3 regions of the Paenibacillus sp. FSL R5-0407 genome follow, and region 2 is predicted to be linked to each of the others. Evidence: riboswitches for the same ligand, from Rfam matches in the RefSeq annotation. Region 2 holds a riboswitch; each other region holds the start of a gene.
The links. Region 2 has a riboswitch for cyclic di-AMP ahead of NYE70_RS05490 (3D domain-containing protein). Riboswitches for the same ligand answer to the same signal wherever they lie in the genome.
Positions count from the first base shown of each region.

Region 1: it holds a riboswitch for cyclic di-AMP, as region 2 does, so the genes downstream of both, NYE70_RS03775 (hypothetical protein) here and NYE70_RS05490 (3D domain-containing protein) in region 2, are expected to answer to the same signal.
Region 3: it holds a riboswitch for cyclic di-AMP, as region 2 does, so the genes downstream of both, NYE70_RS18300 (3D domain-containing protein) here and NYE70_RS05490 (3D domain-containing protein) in region 2, are expected to answer to the same signal.

Region 1 covers NZ_JBBPAX010000001.1:771,008-779,085, forward strand. Annotated here, with positions in the region: gene NYE70_RS03760 (metal-dependent hydrolase) at 1-322, opposite strand, end outside; gene NYE70_RS03765 (bifunctional 4-hydroxy-2-oxoglutarate aldolase/2-dehydro-3-deoxy-phosphogluconate aldolase) at 443-1,096, shown strand; gene NYE70_RS03770 (Ig-like domain-containing protein) at 1,207-3,510, opposite strand; cyclic di-AMP (ydaO/yuaA leader) riboswitch at 3,790-4,028, shown strand; cyclic di-AMP (ydaO/yuaA leader) riboswitch at 4,146-4,319, shown strand; gene NYE70_RS03775 (hypothetical protein) at 4,490-4,903, shown strand; gene NYE70_RS25990 (potassium-transporting ATPase subunit F) at 4,930-5,007, shown strand; gene kdpA (potassium-transporting ATPase subunit KdpA) at 5,034-6,713, shown strand; gene kdpB (potassium-transporting ATPase subunit KdpB) at 6,733-8,078, shown strand, end outside.
Region 2 covers NZ_JBBPAX010000001.1:1,125,046-1,133,123, reverse strand. Annotated here, with positions in the region: gene NYE70_RS05510 (alpha-glycosidase) at 1-146, opposite strand, end outside; gene NYE70_RS05505 (transporter substrate-binding domain-containing protein) at 621-1,451, shown strand; gene NYE70_RS05500 (amino acid ABC transporter permease) at 1,547-2,209, shown strand; gene NYE70_RS05495 (amino acid ABC transporter ATP-binding protein) at 2,196-2,918, shown strand; cyclic di-AMP (ydaO/yuaA leader) riboswitch at 3,088-3,263, shown strand; gene NYE70_RS05490 (3D domain-containing protein) at 3,268-3,957, shown strand; gene NYE70_RS05485 (polysaccharide deacetylase family protein) at 4,008-4,835, opposite strand; gene NYE70_RS05480 (dihydroorotate dehydrogenase electron transfer subunit) at 5,018-5,713, shown strand; gene NYE70_RS05475 (dihydroorotate dehydrogenase) at 5,710-6,642, shown strand; gene lpdD (prenylated flavin chaperone LpdD) at 6,678-7,019, shown strand; gene NYE70_RS05465 (molybdopterin molybdotransferase MoeA) at 7,016-8,078, shown strand, end outside.
Region 3 covers NZ_JBBPAX010000001.1:3,856,877-3,864,954, reverse strand. Annotated here, with positions in the region: gene ispE (4-(cytidine 5'-diphospho)-2-C-methyl-D-erythritol kinase) at 1-10, opposite strand, end outside; gene NYE70_RS18325 (small, acid-soluble spore protein, alpha/beta type) at 209-388, opposite strand; gene veg (biofilm formation stimulator Veg) at 571-846, opposite strand; gene yabG (sporulation peptidase YabG) at 991-1,908, opposite strand; gene rsmA (16S rRNA (adenine(1518)-N(6)/adenine(1519)-N(6))-dimethyltransferase RsmA) at 1,944-2,828, opposite strand; gene rnmV (ribonuclease M5) at 2,832-3,398, opposite strand; gene NYE70_RS18300 (3D domain-containing protein) at 3,531-4,667, opposite strand; cyclic di-AMP (ydaO/yuaA leader) riboswitch at 4,929-5,137, opposite strand; gene NYE70_RS18295 (TatD family hydrolase) at 5,353-6,123, opposite strand; gene NYE70_RS18290 (HD domain-containing protein) at 6,148-7,437, opposite strand; gene NYE70_RS18285 (AbrB/MazE/SpoVT family DNA-binding domain-containing protein) at 7,762-8,016, shown strand.

The sequences.
Region 1 (8,078 bases), 350 kb from region 2:
GGAGGGCGGGGGTCAAGGTCAATTTCCCGAACGGGAAAACGAACGATCCGCCCAGATTCAAGCCAGCGGTTGTTAATCCTTTGTTTTTGAAGAAGTCAGCCAACTCCACAATACCGATGATCGTGGCCCCGTTGGCTCTGGCAATAGCTTCAGCATCTCCGATATGGTCGAAATGTCCATGGGTTAGGAGTACATAATCGGCTTTGATTTCATCGGCTTTGGCCGAAGCCACCGGATTTCCTGTCAGAAAGGGGTCGATGATGAGTGTGAATTCGCCCGTATCGATAAGCACGGAGGAATGTCCCAAATAAGTCAGCTTCATAATTATCACTCCTATGGAAAGGTTTACACTACCTTTTCATTATATCGGGTCAAGCTCCTCAAGTCATGGTCTATAGGTTAAAATATAGGCAGACTCAAATACATATTAAGGGGGAACGAGATGACAACTTCCTTATTGGATCGGCTGAAGGCGGAGAAAATCATTGCTATCCTGCGCGGTGTGCCGAAGGAGCAGGGGAAAGCTGTTGCCGAAGCGCTTAGCTTGGGAGGGATTGTGTTTGCCGAAGTGACGTTGAATACGGAAGGCGCGCTAGGAATGATCTCAAGCTGGAGGGAGACATTCGGAGAACGGATGAAGATTGGGGCAGGCACCGTGCTGGACCTCGAGGAGGCCAAAGAAGCGGTCCGGGCTGGGGCGGAATATCTGGTTTCCCCGAATCTGGATGAGGCGGTTGTGGCTTATGCGCTTGAACAAGGAATAGCCGTTTTTCCCGGAGCGATGACGCCTACGGAAATCGTGAAGGCCTGGAAAGCGAGAGCGACTGCGGTGAAGGTGTTTCCGATGGCCTCTCTTGGAGTGGGTTACCTGAAAGAGATAACCGCCCCGCTCGACCGGATTCCTTTGATTGCGACGGGAGGCGTGCGTCTCGACAATATTCATGGATTTTTAGAGGCGGGTGCTACAGCGGTCGGATTAGGCGGATGCCTGGTAAATCCTGCTCTCATTCGGGAAAAGCGTTACGAAACGATCACTCAGAATGCAGCGGATATGGTTGGCGCGGTAAGATCTTGGCGTCCGGGAGATCTTAACTAACACCGGGCTATTGCGACTGGCAAATCGACAGTTAAAGCAGTTGCCAAAATGTAAAAGGGACTGCCTACAGGTCTTATTGACCCGTAGGCAGTCCCTTTCGTTTACTCAGATCACTCATTTTCGGGCCAAGACACGGTAACGGTATGCGGACGGTCATAAGCGGAAGCCCAATAATATCCCTGGGCGGCGATCCGTTGCGGCCAGAAGCCGACAAGCCCCGCTGCCTTAGGTAGCGTTTCGGAAGTAGCGGTGGCGGATCCGGCAGCATTTGTGATCAGATCTACATATTTTCCGCCGTTGTAGGTAAACCGGCCATGAACGTCAGCAGTAATTCCTTCGCCGGTTTCCAGATCGATGACTTGTAGCGTTACTTTTCCCTGCGTGCCGTTAAACACGATGTTCATGTCCCCGATAATCATAGGGCGCAGGGTCGTATTTCCGGTCACGGCTGAAACTTCGCTAGAAAGTGGACCGATGTTCCCGCTGATATCGACGGCGGCTACCTTGTAATAATAAACGGAGTTAGGAAGCAATCCGGTATCGCGATAAGTCAGGTTTCTCGACGTTCCCCCGATGTTGGAATCATCCGGCGTAAATCCGGGCTCGGTGCCGCGGTAAATAATATACTCCTCAATATCGGAATCGTCGGAGGCTCTGCCATAGGAAAGTTCAATGGTACTGAAATCGAACGCAGTGGCTTGCGGTTCCCTGCTTACTCCGGTAGGAGGAGCTGTATCCGGCGGATTCATGGTCCACTTAAATCCACTAGGTCCCCAAGCGGAAGGAAGCCAGCGTATCGAGTCATAATGGTGCATCGCAATGCCGCCGAAAGCCGGATCTCCGGAAAAGGCAGTATAAACTTTATCCAGTTCACTCTCCATATAGGTCCGGCCTTCCTCCCGGAATGTGATTGTTTCGGGGTCTCCGCTGTTGGCAATGTCCAGCGTTTCTACCCCTACGATGACCGAATCCGGTTTCCCGATCGCATTGGCATAGGCAAGCTCGGCCTGAGCCTGAGGTATAATGCCAGGGCCGCCCTCGGCGGTGTCCCGGTAATCCATGATTGAAATATAATCGCTGATGTCCTGTACATGCTCGGACAGCCACTTGGTCTGACCGTTCCAGGTAATATTGCTGGAAGTGTCGCTGCTATCAAACCATCTTGGGATCGCCGGGCCGAAAGGAAGGTCAATGCCGGCGGCGTCTCTGCGCTGAATCATTTTTTGAAGCACATCTAAATATTGAAGCTGTACGGCCGGTTTATCGGTCTTAAACTCAGGTAAAATATAAGGCTCGATATCGACATTCACCCCATCAAACTGCTCATCTGCGGAGGAGGAGAGGTTGTAATTGATGACCTTTTCCATCTCATGGATTGCATTGCCGTGATATGGAGCCAGGGCGCCATAATAGGGAGGTACGGTTCCTCCGGCGATACAGGCGTGGACCCGATAGCCGTTGTCATGCGCCCACTTTACGAACTCCCGGACAGCCTCAGGCTGGTCTTCAAGGATGTCTACACCCTCATACGGAAAAACGCCGATATAAAAGGTGGTGATCGGATCGGAGCCGAAGGTTCCGGTATCATCGGCAAGCGCTTTTAACGCCGATTTGGAGCCCGGGTTCAAAAAGAGATTGTAGGCGGCTTTTTCCCAGATCCACATCGCACGGTCTTGCTTTTCAAGTGTAACCGGTTCGGGAGCCCAGTTCCCGGTATGAGCATAAACCGTAGTGCTCCGGCCTTCATTGCCGAATTCGTCGAAGGCCCTTGCCTCCAGACTGGAGGTCCGGTTACCGAGATTTTTGGCGTCCCATTTGAATTGATAGTGGTTCCCGGTTTGCTTTGCTTTCATCCATGGCCCGCCGTTGATTCGAATCTCTACCAGCTCAACGGAATTCTTGGCGTCGACGGTGATTTTTACAGGGACCGAGCCGTGGACGGTTTCATCGTCCGAAGGATTTGTAATCTTCACAACAGGGAGGCTGGCTTCGGGATTATTGACATACACCGATGTCGTAGCCGTGGAGATTCCATAACGAGACGAACTCTGCACTCCCTTGGCAATCAGCGAGATGTTGCCGTCGTATTTGGATACGTCGACATCCGCATACCAAGTGCCGCTTTCGGGTCCATTTAAGTCCTCTCTTACGGAGTTAAGCTGTTCGGTTCCATTAATAATCAATTTGATGTCATAAGTTTCGGTATACCCTCCCGTAACCCGCAGCCATCCCGGAGGTACCTGATCACCTTCCGCCGGAGAATCGATGGTCAGCATGGATTCGGCGTGAGCGTAGGGGATCTGAGCCACGAGGATAAAAGAGAAGCAAAGGAATAGAGAAGCAGTCAACCCTTTGAAAATCAATGAACCTACAACTTGATTCAATAAGGCTTTCTTTTGTTGACGAATCGGCATGAATACCCCTCGCTTTCTATCCGGAATAATTGTAAACGTTTACAATTGTATTGTAGCCGTAGTATTTTTCTTAGGGCAATAACCGTTTAATGACCTTTAATATAATGGAATGAAAAATGAAGCATTAAAGAGATATGACGTAAATGAGAGAGTTTAACCATTATGAAAACGCTCCCGTTTCATATAATTGGCAATTGCAAACTGTTTTTAACCGGTTGCCTGACTTTACTGGATTCGGCGCCGGAGTTATGATTCAATCCATGAAACAAATATAATACCATTTGTCGATCGCTGAATTTCCCGGCAACGGGAAAACGGGGGAACCAAATTGCGGCGCATCTATCTTGGCTCCTAGGCCAAGAAGCCGTTTCGTTCGTTTGCCGTCTTTAATGTGAGAGTTAAAGACCGCAAACGGACAGGGGTGAATCCCGGACGGAAACCATGGATTCCGTTCGGGTAGGGCGACTCTCACCGCCCGAATCCGACAGCTAACTTCGTAAGCGTGGATGAAGAGAGGATGGGTGAACTGTCAGCCGTATGAGTAGGCCACAGAGCGCCAAGGTGCCTCTGTGGTTTTTTATTGCCTAAATTGAAAAATTGACTGAAATTGTTATGAAAAATCGAAATGAAAAATAATGTCTTTTTCGCTGAATTCTGCGAACGCAGAAGCGGGGGAACCAACGAAACGCCGATCTGGGATCGGAACGTTTCATGGGGTGAATCGCCGGAAATATCCTTAATTTCCAGCGTAGGGCGACTCTCGCGCCCGAATCCGACAGCTAACCTCGTAAGCGTAATTGGGAGAGGCAACCGCCATAAGCTCACCATGGTTATGAACACCATGCCAGAAGCTGCGGAAAGGTTCCTTCCTTTCCTGCGGCTTTTTTGCTGTGCAAAGTACTGGATTGAGCTTACTAGTAAAGTCTACCTCACCAGGAGGAGCTTTAGGTCTTGCTATTATCTGAGGGAGGAAACAAAGGTGGAGGAAGATTGTATCCTCATTGCTGCGCCAAATCAGGCAGGGCTGAATTTTGTACGGCTGCTGTTGTCTAAGCGGCGGAATGTTGCGGTTCTCGTGAACAACAAAACTGAGGAGAAACGGGCTCGTAAATTGGGGGCGGTTCAAGTGATCCGGGTGAAGACGGAGGATGAAAAAACTTGGAGGATTCCCGAATTTCGGATCGGGAGGGTCTTTATTTTTGAAACTACGCTAACTTTAACATGTCGATATTTGCAGTTATGCCGTCAATGGACATCGAGTCCAATAATCGTGATTACGCCGGAGCGGCATCCGAGAATGATTTACAAGGGCCTTGGAGCGACTTATGTGATTCATTCCGGTTCCTGCGAGGTCGGATTTTTAGCAAACGGCATTCCGGAAACCGGGGATTAACAGGAATTAAAGGAGGGGGATACGCCATGATAGGGATCGGGTTGGTCGTCCTGTTCGTATTTCTTTATTTGATCTATGCCTTGATTCATCCTGAGAAATTTTAAAAAGCCTACTTTTGAGGGGGATCCCAATGGATTTAGTGCAAATGTTAGTTGTGATCGGCGTCATCATTGTACTGGTGAAACCGCTGGGCACTTATTTATACCATGTGTTTTCCGGGGAATCGAACCGTACCGACAACATATTCGGAGGTTTCGAAAGACTGATCTATAAGCTGGTCGGTTTCAAACGCCGTGAAGGCATGAGCTGGAAAAAATACGCCTTTAGCATGATTGTGACGAACGTCGTTCTGGTGGGAGTAAGCTATTTGGTTCTGCGGATTCAACAGTTTCTTCCCTTGAATCCTAATGGGATGGGAAACATGGAATCGTCGCTTTCATTCAATACGGTCATCAGCTTTATGACCAATACGAATCTACAGCATTATAGCGGAGAGTCGGCCCTGTCTTATTTCTCTCAAATGGCCGTCATTACGATGATGATGTTTACCTCAGCCGCCAGCGGCTTGTGTGTAGCGATATCATTTATCCGCGGTTTGACGCAGAGAGGGCAAACGATAGGAAACTTCTTTGAAGATTTTATTAAAGCACATGTCCGTGTATTTCTGCCGTCAGCTTTGCTCGTTACCTTAATTCTCGTGGCACTGCAGGTTCCACAGACGTTGGACCCGACCTTGACGGTTCATACGCTGGATGGCGCGTTGCAGCGAATTTCGATGGGGCCCGTCGCCTCGCTCGAGTCGATCAAGCATTTGGGGACGAACGGCGGGGGATTTTTCGGAGTGAACTCCGCACATCCGTTTGAAAATCCGAACGGTTTGAGTAACGCCGTGGAAATGTGGTCGATGTGGATGATGGGTGCTGCATTGCCATACACATTCGGATTGTTCGCCAAGAATAAGAAACAAGGCTGGGTCATTTTCTCCGCCATGATGATTCTATTTCTCGTCTTTTTATCCACCGTCTATTTCTCGGAAAAAGCGGGGAACCCGGCAATCAACGCACTGGGTATCGATGCTGCACAAGGAAGCATGGAAGGGAAAGAAGTTCGCTTTGGGATCGCCGGATCCACGCTGTTTACCACTGTAACGACGGCCGCTACGACAGGGAGTGTCAACAATATGCATGATACTTTAACGCCGCTCGGCGGGATGGTTCCGTTGGTTCAAATGATGCTGAACGTCGTATTCGGCGGAAAAGGCGTCGGCCTTATGAACATGATGATGTACGCCATTCTAGGTGTGTTCATTTGCGGCCTGATGGTCGGCCGGACGCCGGAATTTCTGGGCCGCAAAATCGAGGCCAAGGAAATGAAGCTGATCGCCATTGCGATATTGGCGCATCCGTTTATCATTCTTGTGCCGACTGCGATCAGTTTTATGACGGATCTGGGGCAAAGTGCAATCACGAACCCCGGTTTCCATGGTTTATCTCAGGTGCTGTACGAATACACTTCCTCTGCCGCAAATAATGGGTCCGGCTTTGAAGGACTGGCGGACAATACACCGTTCTGGAACATTACGACCGGGCTGGTCATGTTGTTTGGGCGTTATGTTTCCATCATAGCCTTGCTGGGCGTTGCGGGTTCCTTGATGTCCAAGGAGCCGATTCCGGAAACGATCGGTACCTTACGTACCGACAACCGCCTGTTCGTCGGCATATTGATTGGAACGGTGCTCCTTATCGGTGCGCTCACTTTTTTACCGGTCATTGCTATGGGCCCGGTTGCCGAGTTTTTAACTTTAGGATAAGCGAAAGAGGGGTTAAAGGATGTCGAACAGTCGTAAAACTATGCTTACTGGTCCAATCATTCGTAAGGCTGCGGCGGAAAGCCTGGTCAAGTTGAATCCGGCCACAATGATGAAAAATCCCGTCATGTTCGTGGTCGAGATCGGAATGGGGATCGTACTGCTCCTTTTGCTGTTTCCGAACCTGTTCGGTTCCGGCAATGGATTCGGATTTAATTTGTCGGTGTTCTTGATTCTGCTCTTCACGGTGCTGTTTGCCAACTTTGCTGAAGCTTTGGCGGAAGGGCGGGGAAAAGCGCAGGCTGATTCGCTGAAAAAGACGAAGCAAGAGGTAACTGCAAATAAGCTTGTAGGCGGAGCGCTTCGCGAAGTGCCATCTACGGACTTACGCAAGGGGGACATCGTCGTTGTTGAACAAGGCGAGATGATTCCCGGCGACGGAGAAATTATCGAAGGGCTAGCCTCTGTGGATGAGTCTGCGATCACCGGGGAATCCGCCCCGGTCATCAAGGAAGCCGGCGGTGACTTCAGTTCGGTGACCGGCGGCACACTGGTCGTGAGCGATGTCATCGTTGTGCGGATCACCAGCGATCCCGGAGAATCGTTCATCGATCGTATGATCTCGCTGGTCGAAGGCGCGAAACGGCAAAAGACGCCGAACGAAATTGCTCTGAGCACGCTGCTTACCGTACTGACTCTGATCTTCTTGATCGTAGTTGTCACGTTAAAGCCGATCGCTGACTTTTTAAACATTCCGCTTGAAATTCCCGTCCTCGTGTCTTTGCTCGTTTGTCTCATACCGACGACCATCGGCGGCCTGCTGTCCGCCATCGGCATCGCAGGCATGGACCGGGTCACCCGGTTCAATGTGTTGGCGATGTCAGGTAAAGCGGTGGAAGCGGCAGGGGATATCAATACGATGATCCTGGATAAGACCGGAACGATCACGTACGGGAACCGTATGGCATCGGAGTTCCTTCCTTCGCAAGGGGAACAAGAGAGCGAGCTTGCCGCTTGGGCGGCGATAGCGTCCCTCCGGGATGAGACGCCGGAAGGCCGTTCCGTCATCGAGTTTACGAAGGTGCGCGGATTTACATTTGACGCGGAAATGGCTGAGGGCGGAGAAATTGTGGAGTTCAAGGCGGAGACGCGGATGAGCGGCATCGACTTGAAAGATGGCCGCAAAATCCGTAAGGGAGCGGTAGATGCCGTGCGCGAATGGGTTCAAGCACAAGGCGGAACCATCCCGGCCGATTTGGAACAGAAGAGCCAACACGTTGCGACAGAAGGCGGAACTCCGCTTGCCGTTGCCGTAGACGGCCGGATTTACGGGATTATTTATTTGAAGGACACGGTGAAACCGGGAAT
Region 2 (8,078 bases):
CCATCCCAATCATACTTATCGCCGGTCATCGCAAATACATTTTCCACGTCGTCCCGTTTGGTTCGAACGCGCAAATGTATCGTACTTGTGTCGTAAGCATAGGCCCATTTATCCCTGGGTACATGATATAGCGCTTCTAGCAGCACAGGGGCCACCTCCTTACGTAGCATGAAAATCAACTTAAAAACCGAGCAGGTTTTTCAGCTAATTAATAACCAAATGAGACCCTTTATGAACCATTATTCCCCCACTTAACCCATGTATGTTTCTTTTTGAAGAAGAGTGCGTTAATTAATATTTATTACAAAATTTAATAAAAATACATTTCGTCATTCACTGTGCTGCATATTTGATAGGAGGGCATTCATAAAAGAGTATGAATAAAATTCAAATTAAATGTAAAATTTTATATTAAAATCTTTTGATTGAATACGGTTGGTCTACATATTGAATTGACCATGGTTTTATAAAATTTAACATTTTTATGATTATTATCCGTGAAGTATGAAAAAATGATGAAAATGATAAAAATAGCTTTGCATATATATACAGGTTGATTTATAATTAGCCCAGTAAATCGAATGGTGGTTAATAAAAAAATACCGACGGGAGAGAGACAGATGAGAAAATGGGGTATCTTAATTGTAGCGTTAATTATGGTAACAAGCGTGCTTGCCGCTTGCGGACAAAATAAAAACAATGCGGGCGGAAACACTCCGGCTAATGAAAGTCAAGGATCGGCCAATACCGGTACGGCTTCCAAAAAGCTGATCGTAGGATTGAGCGCGGATTTCCCGCCTTACGAATTTAAAATCAAAAATGAGAATGGTGACAATGAAATCGTCGGTTTCGATGTTGAGATCGCCAAGGAAATCTCGAAGGATCTTGGAGCCGAAGTGGAATTCAAGGATATGCTTTTCGACTCCCTGCTGAATGAATTGGACAGCGGCCGTGTGGACCTCGTCATTTCGGGTCTCAGCCCGAAACCGGAACGCGCGAAGCAAGTCGACTTGTCCCAAATTTATTATAAAGCGGAGCAGTCGGTCGTATCCGCGACCAAGGACAAAGATAAATACAACACAATGGAATCATTGGAAGGTCTGAAGATCGGCGTACAGAAGGGCTCCATTCAAGAAGACATTGCCAAGACGATCACAGGCGCCAAGCTGACTTCTCTTGGAAAAATAAACGATATCATCATGCAACTGAAATCGGGACGCGTTGATGTGGCGATTATCGAAGGCCCTGTGGCCGAATCTTTCGTCAAGAACGTAGAAGGCATCAGCATTACGGACGCCAAACCGGTAACCGAGGACGAAGGCTATGTCGTCGGCGTGAAGAAAGGCAACAAGGAAATGCTTGACCAGGTCAACGCCACATTGGATCGTCTGATCGGAGACGGTTCGATCGATAAGTTCGTTACCGAAGCAAGCGCACTTGCTGAAAAATAACCGGTGACCGATTTGCAGAAAATAGCGGAGCCTATTCGCTATTTTCTGTTTTTTTGTCAAGGCTTTTGAGGTAAAATAGGAGGAATGATTGGGACATGGAGCTTTTTACAATGTTTTGGGAGTACCGCAGCTATTTTTTGACCGGTCTGCAGTATACGCTGCTACTGGCGGCTCTGGGGGTTCTTTGCGGTTTTATTTTGGGCCTGCTTGTTACGCTCTTGCGGATGGCCCCGTGGAGAATTGTCCGGTTTATCGGCCATGCTTGGGTTGAATTTTTACGGGGAACGCCGATGTTGGTCCAGCTCTTAATAATTCATTACGGTTTTTCGACGGCGTTCAATGTCAACTTCTCCCCGATTGAATCCGGAGCGATCACGCTTTCGATCAACAGCTCGGCCTACCTTGCGGAAATATTCCGTGCCGGGATCCAGGGCGTAGACCGGGGGCAAGGAGAAGCAGCTCGGTCCCTAGGCATGAATCGCTGGATGTCCTTGCGTTTTATCATTATTCCGCAGGCGATCAAGTCGGTGCTGCCCGCAATCGGGAATGAGTTTATTACGATTATTAAGGAATCTTCGATCGTATCCTTTATCGGTATTACGGAGCTGATGTTCCAGTCCGGTGCTGTGGTCACGATCACTTACGACGGCATGACGCCGTATCTGATTGTAGCGGTTATGTACTTTATTCTGACATTCACACTGTCCCGTATTTTGGGTCTGTTCGAAAGGAAGTTGAAAGCCAGTGATCACCGTTAAAAATTTGCATAAAAAGTTCGGCCAGCTTCACATTTTGAAGGGGATCGACCTGGAAATCGCCAAAGGAGAGGTCGTCGTTGTGATCGGCCCCAGCGGCTCGGGGAAGAGTACCTTTCTCCGCTGTTTGAATCTGCTGGAGGAACCAACCGAGGGCGAGATCACTTTCGAAGGGGAATCCATTACCGGAAAACGCCACAATATCAACAAAACCCGCGAAAAAATGGGAATGGTATTCCAACAGTTTAATTTGTTTCCGCATAAAAATGTGATCGATAATATCACTATGGCTCCCATCCGTGTAAAAAAAATCGAAAAGAACAAAGCGGAAGCTTTGGCCATGGACCTGCTGCGCACGGTCGGACTGGAAGACAAGCGGGACGCTTATCCTTCCCAGCTGTCGGGCGGACAGAAGCAGCGGATCGCGATTGCTCGCGCGCTCGCTATGGAGCCGCATGTGATGCTGTTCGATGAGCCGACCTCCGCGCTTGATCCGGAGATGGTCGGAGAGGTGCTGGACGTGATGAAGAACCTAGCCGACAAGGGGATGACGATGGTCATCGTCACGCATGAAATGGGCTTTGCCCGCGAAGTTGGGGACCGGATTCTGTTTATGGATCAGGGTGTCATTATGGAGCAAGGGACTCCGCAGGAGGTCTTCGGTTCGCCGAAGAATCAGCGGACCAAGGATTTTCTCAGTAAAGTGCTGTAACTTAACTCTATAACATGAATGAACCGCCGGAGAACGCTCCGGCGGTTTTTTTTGAGTTCGATCGCTTTTACAGAATTGTAATCACATCATCGGTGAAAATAGTCTGATTGGCTGCTGCTTAACGCATCATGGAAACATTTGCTTGCCCTATTGGTTACAAAATTGTGATATATTGATTAGGCCAAAACCTGCCAGCGCAGGTGCGGGGGACGATTTTCCGATTAGCTGTACCCGTCCAATGACGAGAACATGGCTATCTTGGGGTGAAGCGAAGTAAATGCGCAGGGGCCTATCCTTTTTTCCCTAACCCGACAACTAACTCCGCAGGCGATAGTAGAAGGAGGACATCATGAATAAGCATACTAAATTAGCACGCGCCGTTAAGGCGACAATTATTGCAGTCGGATTGGCAGGAGCTTTGCAGTCGGTACCTGTCCATGCGGATTCGATACATAAAGCGAAGGAAGGAGACACCTTTTACCTTCTGGCTAAACAATACGGCGTGGATATGAACAAGCTGATTACAGCGAATCCATCCATCAAAGCATCGAATATTTACGGCGGCCTGGATATCGTTATCCCTGGAGAAGGATCCAAAGCCCTTATGTCAACAGCTTCTGCAAGCGCAAAGGAAAACATAATTCCTCAGCCGTTATCAGCCGTAAAAGTCTCAAGTGCGGATAAGACCGTAGAGGCTTGGGGCAAGAATTTCTCTTACTCCAAAACCGTGGAGGTTAAGGCTACGGCATATTCTTCCGCAGCGAGCGAGAACGGAAAGTGGGGAGCCGTTGATTACTTCGGCAAACCGTTGCAGTTGGGGACGATCGCCGTTGACCCGAAAGTAATTCCTATGGGCACTAAAGTGCTTGTTACGGGACATAGCCATTCCAATCTGCCGAAAAACGCCTTCGTTGCGACCGCAACCGATCAGGGCAGCGCGATCAAAGGGAACCGCATTGATATATTCATTCCGGGCAGCCCGCAAACCGTTAATGAGTTCGGATTTCAGGACGTTAAATTGTATATTTTAGATAAATAATTGAATGCGGCAGCTCCCAAGGGAGCTGCTTTTTTAATTCCTACTCTCCGTTATTTGTACTTCTTCGTTTGCAGAAGCTCGGGAAGAGTCACAAAGTGATAGCCTTTTGCTTTCAACGTCTGAATGATCTCAGGCAGCGCCTGAATCGTTCCGGATAAATCCGACCCCGTTCCCCCTCCGGCATGCTGCAATACAATAGAACCCGGGCCTGCGGCCTTGAGGACGTTCTGTTTCACCTTCTCCGAATCGAGTCCTTTCCAATCCAGCGAATCGACATTCCAGTTCACGATAATATAACCGCTTTTCTTGGCCCACTTAACTTGTTCCTCGTTAATTTCTCCATATGGCGGGCGTATCAACTTGGGCCGATAACCAACGAGATTAGCGATAATATTCTCGGTTCGCAAAATTTCGTTTTGAAACTGACTTCGCGAGCGGTTTTTGAACAAAGCATGGCTAAAGGAATGGTTGCCGATGATGTGGCCGTCCCGGTGAATGGCCCTCAGCAGCTCCGGATGCTTCTTCGCCCGGTGCCCGACGACGAAAAAAGTCGCTTTGACTCCTTCTTTGCGAAGTGCAGCCAATACCTGGGGCGTAAACCGCGGATCGGGCACATCGTCAAAAGTCAGGGCGATCTGTTTCACTTCTGGACCGCGGAATTTAAAGGTTTCGGAATATTTTCGCCGAAGCTCTCCCAGATTTAAGGGCTTTGCGGAAGCAGGTGCGGTATCCAATGAATCAGTATCCTCTGTTAAGGGGCCTTTCGTAGTAAACGCATTGGAGGAGTCGGGGAATAAGCAGAGGATACAGCAAAACAAAGCCGTCATGACGGCGCAGATTCCAGCGGAGATCATCCGCCGTTTGGTCGATCTAGACATAGCAAATCCTCTCCTTTTACCCGGAAACCGTATTATAAATTGGTATGCCCAGGAAACTGGCTAATTATGTGTATTATGCAAATGTGAGGTTTATCACAGACTCGGATAGCTGAAAAATTGCATCTTAATATGAAGCAAGGAGCAGCAAACAAAGTGGCGTTATTCGGGAAGGAGAGAGAATTTTGTCGGAAGTATTGGCTAATGAGCAGGTAGCAGAAGGCGTTTATCGACTCGCCGTGGCGGGACAATTCGCCGGAACAATGGGTCAATTTTACATGCTGCGGGCATGGGATCACTATCCTCTGCTTTCCAGACCGCTAAGCATTTTTAACGTAACCGCGGAATACGTGGAATTTCTATATTTAGTGGCCGGAGAAGGAACGGAAATGTTCTCAAAGTTGAGAAAAGGGGATTCTATCTCCTTGGAGGGCCCGCTGGGTAACGGTTTTTCGAGACCTTCAGGGAAGACGGCGTTTGTTGGTGGAGGTATCGGTATTGCTCCATTTTATTATGCCTTAGGGCAAATTCCTGATGCAGACGTATATTTAGGCTTCAGCAGAGAGGCTTACATGGTAGATGAATTCCGGGCCGGAACCACGGGGCAAGTGGTAGTGAACGTGGGCGGAATTATTTTGGATGAGATAGATTTTAATGCTTATGACACGATCATTGCCTGCGGCCCGCACAAGATGCTGGAAGCCGTGCAACGGAAGCAGGCTGATTCCGGAACAAAGGCGGAGGTTTATGTGTCGCTTGAGAATCGGATGGCGTGCGGGATCGGGGCCTGTCTCGTATGCAGTGTCCAGTGCCGCGATGGACGAAAAAAGGCCTGCGCGGACGGACCTGTGTTTCGTGCGGAAGAGGTGGTGTTTGCATGATGGACATGTCCTGCAATATTGCTGGAGTTCACTTTAAAAACCCGGTCGTAATGGCCTCGGGAACGTTCGGATTCGGTAAGGAGTATGGCAATTATTATGATTTGAACCTCTTAGGAGGCATTTCCGGAAAAGGGTTGACCCTTCATCCCAAGGAAGGAAACTCAGGCATACGCGTTTATGAAACTGCGTCAGGGCTGTTGAACAGTGTGGGACTTGAAAACCCGGGAATCCCCATGTTTTTGCGCGAGGAGTGCCCACGATGGGAAGACTTGGATACCGCGCGAATTGTCAATTTGGGCGGTAATACGCTTCAGGATTATGTTGATGGCGCACTGATGATCGAGCAGGATGAAGCTGCAAGACGAAGAGAAGGACGTTCGGCCATCGATATGATCGAACTGAATATTTCCTGTCCGAATGTCAAGGCCGGAGGAATGGCTTACGGAATCAAGACAGAGACGGCCAGGGAGGTTGTACGGGAAATCCGTGCGGTTACTTCGCTGCCGCTTGTCGTCAAACTTTCCCCGAATGCCGAGGATATCGTCGGAATGGCAGTGATGTGCGAAACGGAGGGAGCGGATGGTATATCGCTGGTCAATACGTTCTCGGCCATGAAAATCGATATCCGCAACCGCCGAAGCGTATTTGACAACCTGTATGCAGGCTTATCGGGCCCGGCGATCAAACCGATCGCTCTCCGGATGGTACATCAAGTCAGCCGCGCGGTCAGCATTCCTATCATGGGCATGGGCGGAATATCGAGTGCGGAAGACATCGTTGAATTTATTATGGCCGGAGCCGCCGTGATTCAAGTGGGCACGTTTAACTTTATAAATTTGAGAGCAGGCAAGGAGCTTATCGAAGGCCTTGAGCAATTTATGACGGAGCAAAAGGTAAACAGCTTGGACGAAATTCGCGGCATCCTTTAGAATAGATAGAAGGTAATGCTAAGGAGGTCTCGCGAATGCACAGCTTTGACGATATCAATCTGCAGGCAATTCCCGCCGGGCGGGATTTATTATTGATGATAACAGGGGGAGAAGCTCATATCGGCGCGGCTTCCACCGCTTATGCCGAGGGCGAGGGAATCCAGGTTCAGACAACCGCTGTTCCGGGGCACAAGGAGCATGTTTTGACAGCGGGTATGGCCAAACGGGCTGCAGAGGTGCTTAATCGTACGGTTACCGTGGTGATGGGCATTCATTACGATGATTTAAACAGAGAGGAAATAAACCGGATTTCGGAAATCACGGGGGCTCTCTTGGAACAATGGTTAGAGCAAGCTAGAACGGAGGAATCCAGGTGAATACATCCTTTTCGGACGGAAAAGAAGAAAAATTCAAAAGAAAAGCGATCTCGGTCAAGGAAGGGCAAACGAGAATTTTATCTTATGTACGCCGCTCAGAGACGGAGCGAGTACCCCTGCCTGAAGCGCAAGGGCGCATTCTTGCCGAGGACGTCCTGGCCCCGCATCCATACCCGCATTTTCGCCGGTCCGGAATGGACGGTTTTGCTGTAATCAGCAGCGATACGCTCGGCTGCTCCGCCGAAACGCCGGTTTTTCTGGAAGTCGTGGACGAGATACCTTGCGGAAGCTTGCCTTCGGTAGCTCTTGTTCCGGGAACGGTCTCCCGGATTATGACGGGCGCGAAGGTGCCTGATGAAGCCGATGCGGTAGTTATGTTCGAAATGACCGAATCCAGCGAGAGCCAGGGCAGAGCGTATATTCAGCTCAAAAGAGAAATTAAACCGGGCAGCAACGTTACACCGGTCGGCTTGGAGCTGCAAGAAGGCGAGCTCATTTTGGAACAGGGGCGTCGCCTTTCCGCCGGGGAAATATCAGTGCTTGCGACGTTCGGTATTTATAACGTTCCGGTCTTTAAACGGCCATCCGTCGCTATTTTCTCAACCGGCTCGGAGCTCCTTGGTGTGGAGGAGCCGCTACAGGACGGCCGAATCCGCAACAGCAATACGTACATGCTGGCCAGTCAAATTCGCGATGCCGGAGGAGAGCCGTTCATTCTCGAAGCGATTGCGGATGATTTGGGGACAGCCCGGCAAAAAGTGCAGGATGCATTTGAGCTTTATGATTTAGTGGTGACTACCGGAGGCGTTTCTGTCGGCGATTTCGATATTATGGCCGATCTGGTCGCAGGAGACGACGTGGAGATGCTGTTTAATAAGATCACGATGAGACCGGGCAGCGTTACGACCGCTGCGGTGAAGAACGGTAAACTGCTGTTCGCGCTCTCCGGAAATCCGGGTGCCTGCTTCGTTGGATTTGAATTATTTGTGCGGCCGGCGATCGGAACCATGCTCGGAATAAGGGATCCGTTTTTGAAGGAAATTCAGGCCGAATTGGGCC
Region 3 (8,078 bases), 2.7 Mb from region 2:
AAATTTTCAAGACGCTCACCCACCTTCAGTTCCGTAAAATTCTACCTGTCTTAACTTTTAACTTACATATTATAAAAAAAACTCCGGTCTTCGTCTATGCACGGAAGACATTCTATGCTGTTACTTTCCTCTATCTTACTTGATCTCGGAACAAAAACAAACAGGCTCCTCCGCTTAACGGAGAAGCCTGTTTATGTGCTTTCAAGCGCTATGGTTCCCTTGATGCGGCCCGCTCGGCGAGTTCAATGGCTCTTTTCACCATGTTTCCTGCATCCTTGGCTTTAATCCCGCCCCAGCCTTCTTGCTGAACGGTATCATAAAACCCGAGATCCTTCGCCAACTCGACCTTTAAGTTCTCAGACATGACGCTGCGCCTTCTGCGTGACATGTGCCATTCCCCCTTTAAGAAGTCATGGATATAGAACATCCCTAGTATGCGTCGTTCTTCAACGTTCATACGCCGGTAAAATATGTCCACCCTGCGCGCACGCCGCATCTGAAAATTCCCCCAAAAATAAAAACCGGCCCTGCGTATGAACGCAAAGGCCGTTTACTGCATCGTTATGATGTTCACGGTTTAATATACGACAGCCGCATTTCGTTGTTATCGTCACAAACCATGACTTCAACGGATTCGGTAAGTATATCGGCATAACTGTAAGACACACGCTTAAAGGTCTGCTGTTCTTCATCCAGCTTCACGATAAAGACCGAAGGATAGGTCTCCTCCAATACACCGGTGCGTTCGACGGTCTTTCGGCGACCTCCGTTTGCACGCAGCATAATCTTCTGTCCAACGTGAGCGTCGAGACTGTGTTTAATTTCTGACAGCGCATTTTTAGCCATTGCCTGTGACCACCTTCCTTCTTTGTCCATTATACAAGAAAGGGAGTCACCTGTCAAGTCGAAACAGATTATTATATCAGCAGAAAAAAACGGTTGTCAACGATTTTTTTTCGACACTTTTCTCGAGCCCACTAAAATGTGAAATTACATCGAAGGAATGACCTTTAAAGCGGATAAATCCATGAGTTTCGGCAAGCCGATCCGGTAGCTTCCCCGGGTTTCGATTCCCCCTACGCCCTGAGTTCCGCTGACCGTATGACTAAGGACATCCGTTATGTGGATCGTTTCGCGTATGGACGTCAAAGACGCCTTGGCGGCGATATAGACCGGGTCCAGGGCGTGAATCAGCACGCGGGCCGGGGAGCTTGCGAAATTGGCCCCCGCCTGCAGCAAGGCTTCAAAATGCGATTGGCAAGCACCTGCGACGATGGTAAGGGCATCAAAATTCCGCTCATACTTCCGAGCGGTCTGAATCGCCTCCACAAAGTGCTTCGAGTTTTTATAGCTGGATAAGTTGTATAAGTCGGTTGTGGGGCGATTCTTCAGAACCCCGTCATGACCTGTCAGCACGACGATGTCGGGCTGAATGCTTGGAAGCAGGCGGTAAAGGGCATTAGCCATAGAGGATTCCGTGACAAAGTAACCATGCGCGGGTACGCGCAATTTCTCGTAGAGGTCAAGGCTCTTCTTTAAATAACGCTCATCCCCGTCCAAGTGAAGCACCTTGCCCGGTACCTCGAAAAATGAAGGTTCTCCCGGAGGGAACCATTCCCGTCCCAAAGTGGACTGGTTTCGCTCTGTCAGTTCCAGGCGGTCTTTAGTCAGCTGCTGCAGCGATTCGGTAGCCTTGATCCGGGCTCGCTGCGTTTTTTCGCCCGGCGTGTTCGGGCTAACCCCGACCAGATCGGTCAAGGGAGCATCGGCCAGCAGCCGGAACTCCGTTCCTTTGATGATGGCCTGCTCCCGCACTATTTTTTCAATACGAAAGGTAACGTCCCCTCCGTACGATTTACGGACGACCAAGTCTCCCAATTTCGTCAAATCAATCACCTCTAACTCCATCCTATGGGCGAATGAGGGGATTGGTTACAGCTCTACTATTTTAATCCTGCAGCCAACAGCGTATTGCTAAGGTTCGCAAACTCCTGCAAATCCAGCGTTTCAGCGCGTCGGGAAGGCTCAATGCCAGCTTCGCCGAGCAGGGACTCCAGCCTCTCCCGTCCTTCCCCAGGGAAAAAACGGCTCTTAAGATTGTTGGAAATCGTCTTACGTCTTTGAGCAAAGGACGCCTGAACTACCTCAAAGAAAAAGGCCTCATCCTCCACGGATACAGGCGGCGTGCTGCGTACCTTCAAACGAATGACGGCCGATTCCACATTCGGCTGCGGGATAAAGACGGTATGAGGTACCGTGCAGACAAGCTCAGGCTCACTGTAATATTGGACAGCGATGCTGAGGCTTCCGAATGCCTTGCTTCCCGGAGAGGCAGCCATCCGCTCCGCCACTTCCTTCTGGATCATGACCACAATGTTCTCCAACGGAAGGCCCGCCTCCAGCAGGTTCATCAAAATCGGGGTCGTCACGTAGTATGGCAAATTGGCCACCACACTGACGCCGTTACAGCCGCTAAATTCGTTTGCGAACAGCTCTTGCAGATCCAGCTTCAGCACGTCTCCTTGGATCACATGGACGTGCGGATACGGCTCCAGCACCTCTTTCAGGATCGGCAGGAGTCTTTGGTCGATTTCCACGGCGGCTACGCGCCCGGCCGTCTGAGCCAGCTTCTCGGTCAAGGCGCCGATGCCCGGACCGATTTCCAACGCTCCTTTGGACTCGTCCAGGCCGGCCGCGCCGACGATCTTGCCCAGTATATTCTGATCGATCAGAAAGTTCTGACCGAGACTTTTCTTAAATGAAAAACCGTGCCGTTGAATAATTTCCTTCGTCCGGCGCGGTGTAGATACATCTTCTCTCATGGTCATCGGTTATTCGCCTCTTTCATTCTCTTTCTCCAACTCCGCCAGTGCAGCCGCAAACTCCTCCCGGCTAATCCGAAAGATAGCCAGCCGCTTATAAAACTGTTTGCCGTTGCAATACCCTATTCCCAGCCGTTCCCCCATAAAGCGCCGCCGGGCGGCAGCCTCGGGATGTACGATCAGTCCGGCGCCGATCAAATCCTCCCAATCGATTTGGTCCTGCGCGTCTTCCGCCGCTCCTACGACCTCACTGCGGACGCGGGAGAGCGCCTCACGGATCGCTTCCGGCGAAGCATTCTCTACACCGATGTCATCGCCCTTCGTCGCATCCGCCTCCCGCAAGAAAGCGTGCTTGCAGCCCGGCACCCGGTTCGCTACGATTTTGCGGATTCGCTCCCCCGCGTGGTCCGGATCCGTGAAGATGATAATCCCGCGGCGTTCCATCGCGAGCGCGATTTTGCGTAACGTCGCCTCATTGATCGCGGATCCCCCGGTCTCGATGGTGTCGGCTTCAACGGCCCGTTTCACCGCCACGGTATCGTCGCGGCCTTCCACCACAATGACCTCCTTAATCATGTTGCCCCATACCTTTCCGCAATAAAATGGTTGTATTACAACAAAAAGAAGAGGAATTCATCCTCTTCTTATCCGTGTCTTATTCATCATCCTAATAGTATATCATTCCCTGAGCAAAGTAAACGCGCCCGGTTAGTTCAACTCCGGCTTGGTCGGACCGATTACATACACCGTCCGGCCCTTTTTCCGTCCGAAGTTTTTCGCGGATTTCAGGGAGTCGTAATAAACGTCCATCTTGTTGCCTTTGATGGCACCGCCGGTATCTTCGGCCTTACGGAAGCCGATGCCTTCGATATAAACCCACCAGCCCAAAGGTACGACGCTCTTATCGACCGCGATCGTTCTTCCTTCCGTGACTCGGGTACCGGAAGCCGTCTTCGTACCGATCCCGTCTTCTTCGGCGGAATAAGCGGTCAAAGTTACGTTCTTAAGTACTTTTTTATATTTAAACGAGACGCCGCCTTTCGTCGTAAGCCCGCTGATATTCACCGCGTTCGAAGTGCGGGAAATGCTGGCGGACGCAACGGCTGTCGGTTTCTTCGTGCCTACGGCGACTACCTTCGGCGAAGCTGCTTTTTCAACTTCTTTGCCGAGCCATTGCTTTGACACGAATTTTCCGTCCTCATATACCTTTTCGATGTTGTGGACGACTACACCTTCGCTTCCCGGGGCCACTACTTTAGTTTTCCCTTTAAGCAAAGTATTGTCCGATGTTTTCACGACGGTAAAAGGTACGCTTTCTTTGGTCTGTACCTTATGTTTGGTGACACGGACGATTTTAATATCTAAATTCGCCGACACCTTACTGGTCAAAGCCGGAGTGATTTTATCCTCCTGCCCCATAGTAACGCCGAGCTCTTCAATCGTTTCCTGCACACTGTCCTTGGTTGTAAAATGCACTTTGCTCGTGCCGTCCACACTCACGTTTACCGGAACCGCGCGTACAATGACAATCCGGTTGCCATCTTGGATGGAGCTAGCGAGCGGCCGCGATACCGCGTCCTCGGGACCCAACACAATAGACTGTTCTTCCAGTACTTGATTGACCAGCGAATGACGGGTTTCGATTTTTTGACTTTGCCCGTCAACAACCAAGTAAATCTTTTTATTGTTCTGGCTGTAAGACCAAATCAGGATGATGAGTACTACCGCGATGGCCAACAATCCGATAACCGAAATTTGACGTAAATGTTCTTGTTTCCACCGCATTGCGTAAGACATGCTGGATGAGCGCGATTCATGGGATTCCTTTTTGCGGAAAAAGCCCATTTCTTCCGTCCTCCTTACATAGTCCCGCCGTCTAGGTCGATTCATGATACATATGACGTGACTACAATTCATTTTTACGAAATGCATTTTGAATGAGCTGCACTTCGCATCCTGCCCCAGTCTGCCCGGCACCGTCACCTCCTGTTTAACACAGTATGATGACCCTATTACTTTTATTCAAAAACAAAAGAAGCCCAAAGAAAGAGTAAGAGGCTCTCTTTCGTGGCTTCCGAATGTCTTGGTGTAATAGGATGCACGAGTTTGCCCTCTCAATGTACGCTTACGAGGTTAGCTGTCGGGTTAGGACGCGAGAGTGCCGCCCTTCCTCAGTTCATTCGCTCATGGCGCAATGACCTTGAATTCACCCCAATGACCCAAAAAGAAATCAATTACGATCTGGCCGGGCCTTCCCGGCGTGTCGTACTTGGTTCCCCCGTTCCCCACAAGTGGAGATTAAGCGAGACTGGTTCATGGAACCATGTAACCGGAATCGCCAACAGCAAATGAGCGACCCCAAATCGATTACTGAAAAGATTCTATCCTGTTTCGATGCATGTTGTAAAGGACGAATCAACAACGTTTATTTTAATAAATGGTTAAAAAAATGTAATAATCTCTCGCTAATTAGTTAAAGAGCATTAATCTTTCGCGATTGCTTCTTTTTTCACCGCTTTTGCTCCCGATTTCATCGAATTCCAAATCGTTCCAGCGCATTTCGGGTGGTAATTTCAGCGATTTCTTCGAGAGATACCCCTTTTAACTCGGCAGCAGCCTCGGCGACCAAACGGACGTGTCCGGACTCATTTCTTTTCCCACGAAAAGGGTGTGGTGTTAAATAAGGGGAATCCGTTTCGATCAATAATCGGTCCATTGGAGTCTTCGCCAACACCTCTTTGGGCTGCTTTGCATTTTTAAACGTGATCGGTCCGCCAAACGACAAATGGAATCCCAAATCCAGACACATTTTGGCAATTTCCCAGCTTCCCGAATAGGAATGCATGACGCCGCCGATCTCGTTCGCCTTCTCTTCCCGCAGAATGCGGACGACATCTTCATGGGCTTCCCGGTTATGGATACAAATCGGCATTTTCAACTCGCGGGCGAGGCGAATTTGCTTCCGAAAAACCTCATGCTGCACGTCTTTTGGCGAAGTATCCCAGTAATAATCGAGTCCGATTTCGCCGATCGCTACAACCTTCTCATGTTTGCAGAGTTCTGCAATCCAGTCCAAATCCTCTTCCTTCATCGTAATCGCATCCTGCGGGTGCCAGCCGACCGCCGCATAAATGAATTCATACGACTCCGCCAGCTTCATCGTAGTCGGAATGGTCTCGCGGTTAAAACCGATATTGATCATCCGCGTTACCCCTTGTTCCAATGCGCGATGAATCGCTTCCTCACGGTCGCCGTCGAATTGCGGCGCATCCATATGCGTGTGCGTATCAAATAACTCCATGCTGTTACCTCCTTAGGTGTATTCTTATGTGGTTTGCTTAAATATTTCGTGAATATGCTCCGGAAGCCGTTCGATAACCGGCGCAATTTTATTATCGGGATAGTACAAATGATATTTCCCCCGGTGCAGTCCGCTGATGGAACGCACAATGTCCGATACCTCGGAGATTTCCCGGATCTGCTCCTGCCGGTCCAATAGAAGGATGTGCTTGTCCCTAAATTCCCCGTCCGGACGAAACACATCATAAGGCAGATCAGTCGGAAAATCAATTTCCAGATCGTAATCCGGATTGAGTCCGACGTCCTTGAATGCGACGCGGATGTCGTCGATCATTTCCAGATCTAACGATTCCACTTCTACATATTTATACAACTTTCTATCTAAAAATCGAGAACACAGCTCGCTCAGCAGTCCATCGGATTCTCTCTTCCACTGCATAAAGGCAGTCTGCACCAAAGCTTCGTCAAGCAGGAGGTACTCCTGCACGGTCAGATCCCGTTTGAACAATCCCGGTAATGGATCCGGCAAGAACGCAAATTGATGCCCACTCTCGTGAAGTTCCTTAGCCCTGCGGAAAATCTGCCGCAGAATAATTTCCGAACTCCGGGTAACCGGGTGAAAATAAACTTGCCAGTACATTTGATACCTGGACATCAGGTAATCCTCAACCGCATGCATGCCCGACTCCTTGACCACGATCCGCCCCTGAAACGGCCTGAGCATTCTGAGGATCCGGTCCATATCGATCGTTCCGTAATTGACTCCTGTAAAATAGGCATCCCGCAGCAGATAATCCATACGGTCTGCATCAAGCGGGCTGGATACCAAATTTACCACGATCGGGTGCTCATAATCCTTGCGGATGACGGCCGCCACTTTATCCGGAAAATCCTCTCCCAGCCGCCGCAGTACCTCCCCGACTTCCGTATCGCCGAGCACGATTTTACAGGTCCAGTCTTCATGATGCATTTGAAACGCCTGCTCAATCGAATGGGAGAACGGGCCGTGCCCCAAATCGTGAAGTAATGCCGCACAAAGGGTGACGAGTCTTTCTTCCTTCGGCCAATCGGCATAGTCCGCACGTTCGAATTGAGAAATAATCCGCCGCGTAATTTCATAAACGCCTAATGAATGAGAAAACCGGCTGTGTTCTGCCCCATGAAAAGTCAAATACGAGGTGCCGAGCTGCCGAATCCGCCGCAGCCTCTGAAATTCGGACGTATTGATGAGCGCCCAAATGATTTCATCCTGTACATGCACGTAATTATGAACCGGATCCTTAAATACCTTTTCTTCCCGAAGCTGATTATTCATACCAAGGTCCCCTTTCCCTTATCTCAAAAAAAGATTTTGAAAAATAAAGAGAGTTTGTGACTGATATCGTAGGTTTATGTCGAATATTGTCGAATGATGTCTTAATAGGAACTTCCAAAATGTCGAAAGCCAAAAAACCTCGTTTATTCCGGGAAATCGCGATTTTTATGCCCCGTTTAATAATTAAAATTAGAAATAAAAATGAACTCTACCATAAATAGGTTGACTGTTTTGGCAATGGTTGGTATTATAAATATCATAAAAGATAGAAGTTTGTCGAATAATGACACTTTTAAACTATAGCGAGAGGGGCTATCATCGGTTATGATGAAATCAACAGGTATTGTAAGAAAAGTAGACGAATTGGGACGGGTAGTTATTCCTATTGAATTACGCCGTACGCTCGGTATTGGCGAAAAGGATGCCCTCGAAATTTATGTCGATGGTGAACGCATCATGTTGAAAAAATATGAGCCTGCCTGCATCTTCTGCGGCAACGCAGAGAACGTTACTTACTTCAAAGGCAAAATTGTTTGCCATGAATGTCTCACAGAGCTTCCTACCCCTGTGACAAATTAAGATTTATAGTATATAATAGTTTTATTGAAAACTGTTAATTCTAACCTTTTTCATATCTCCTT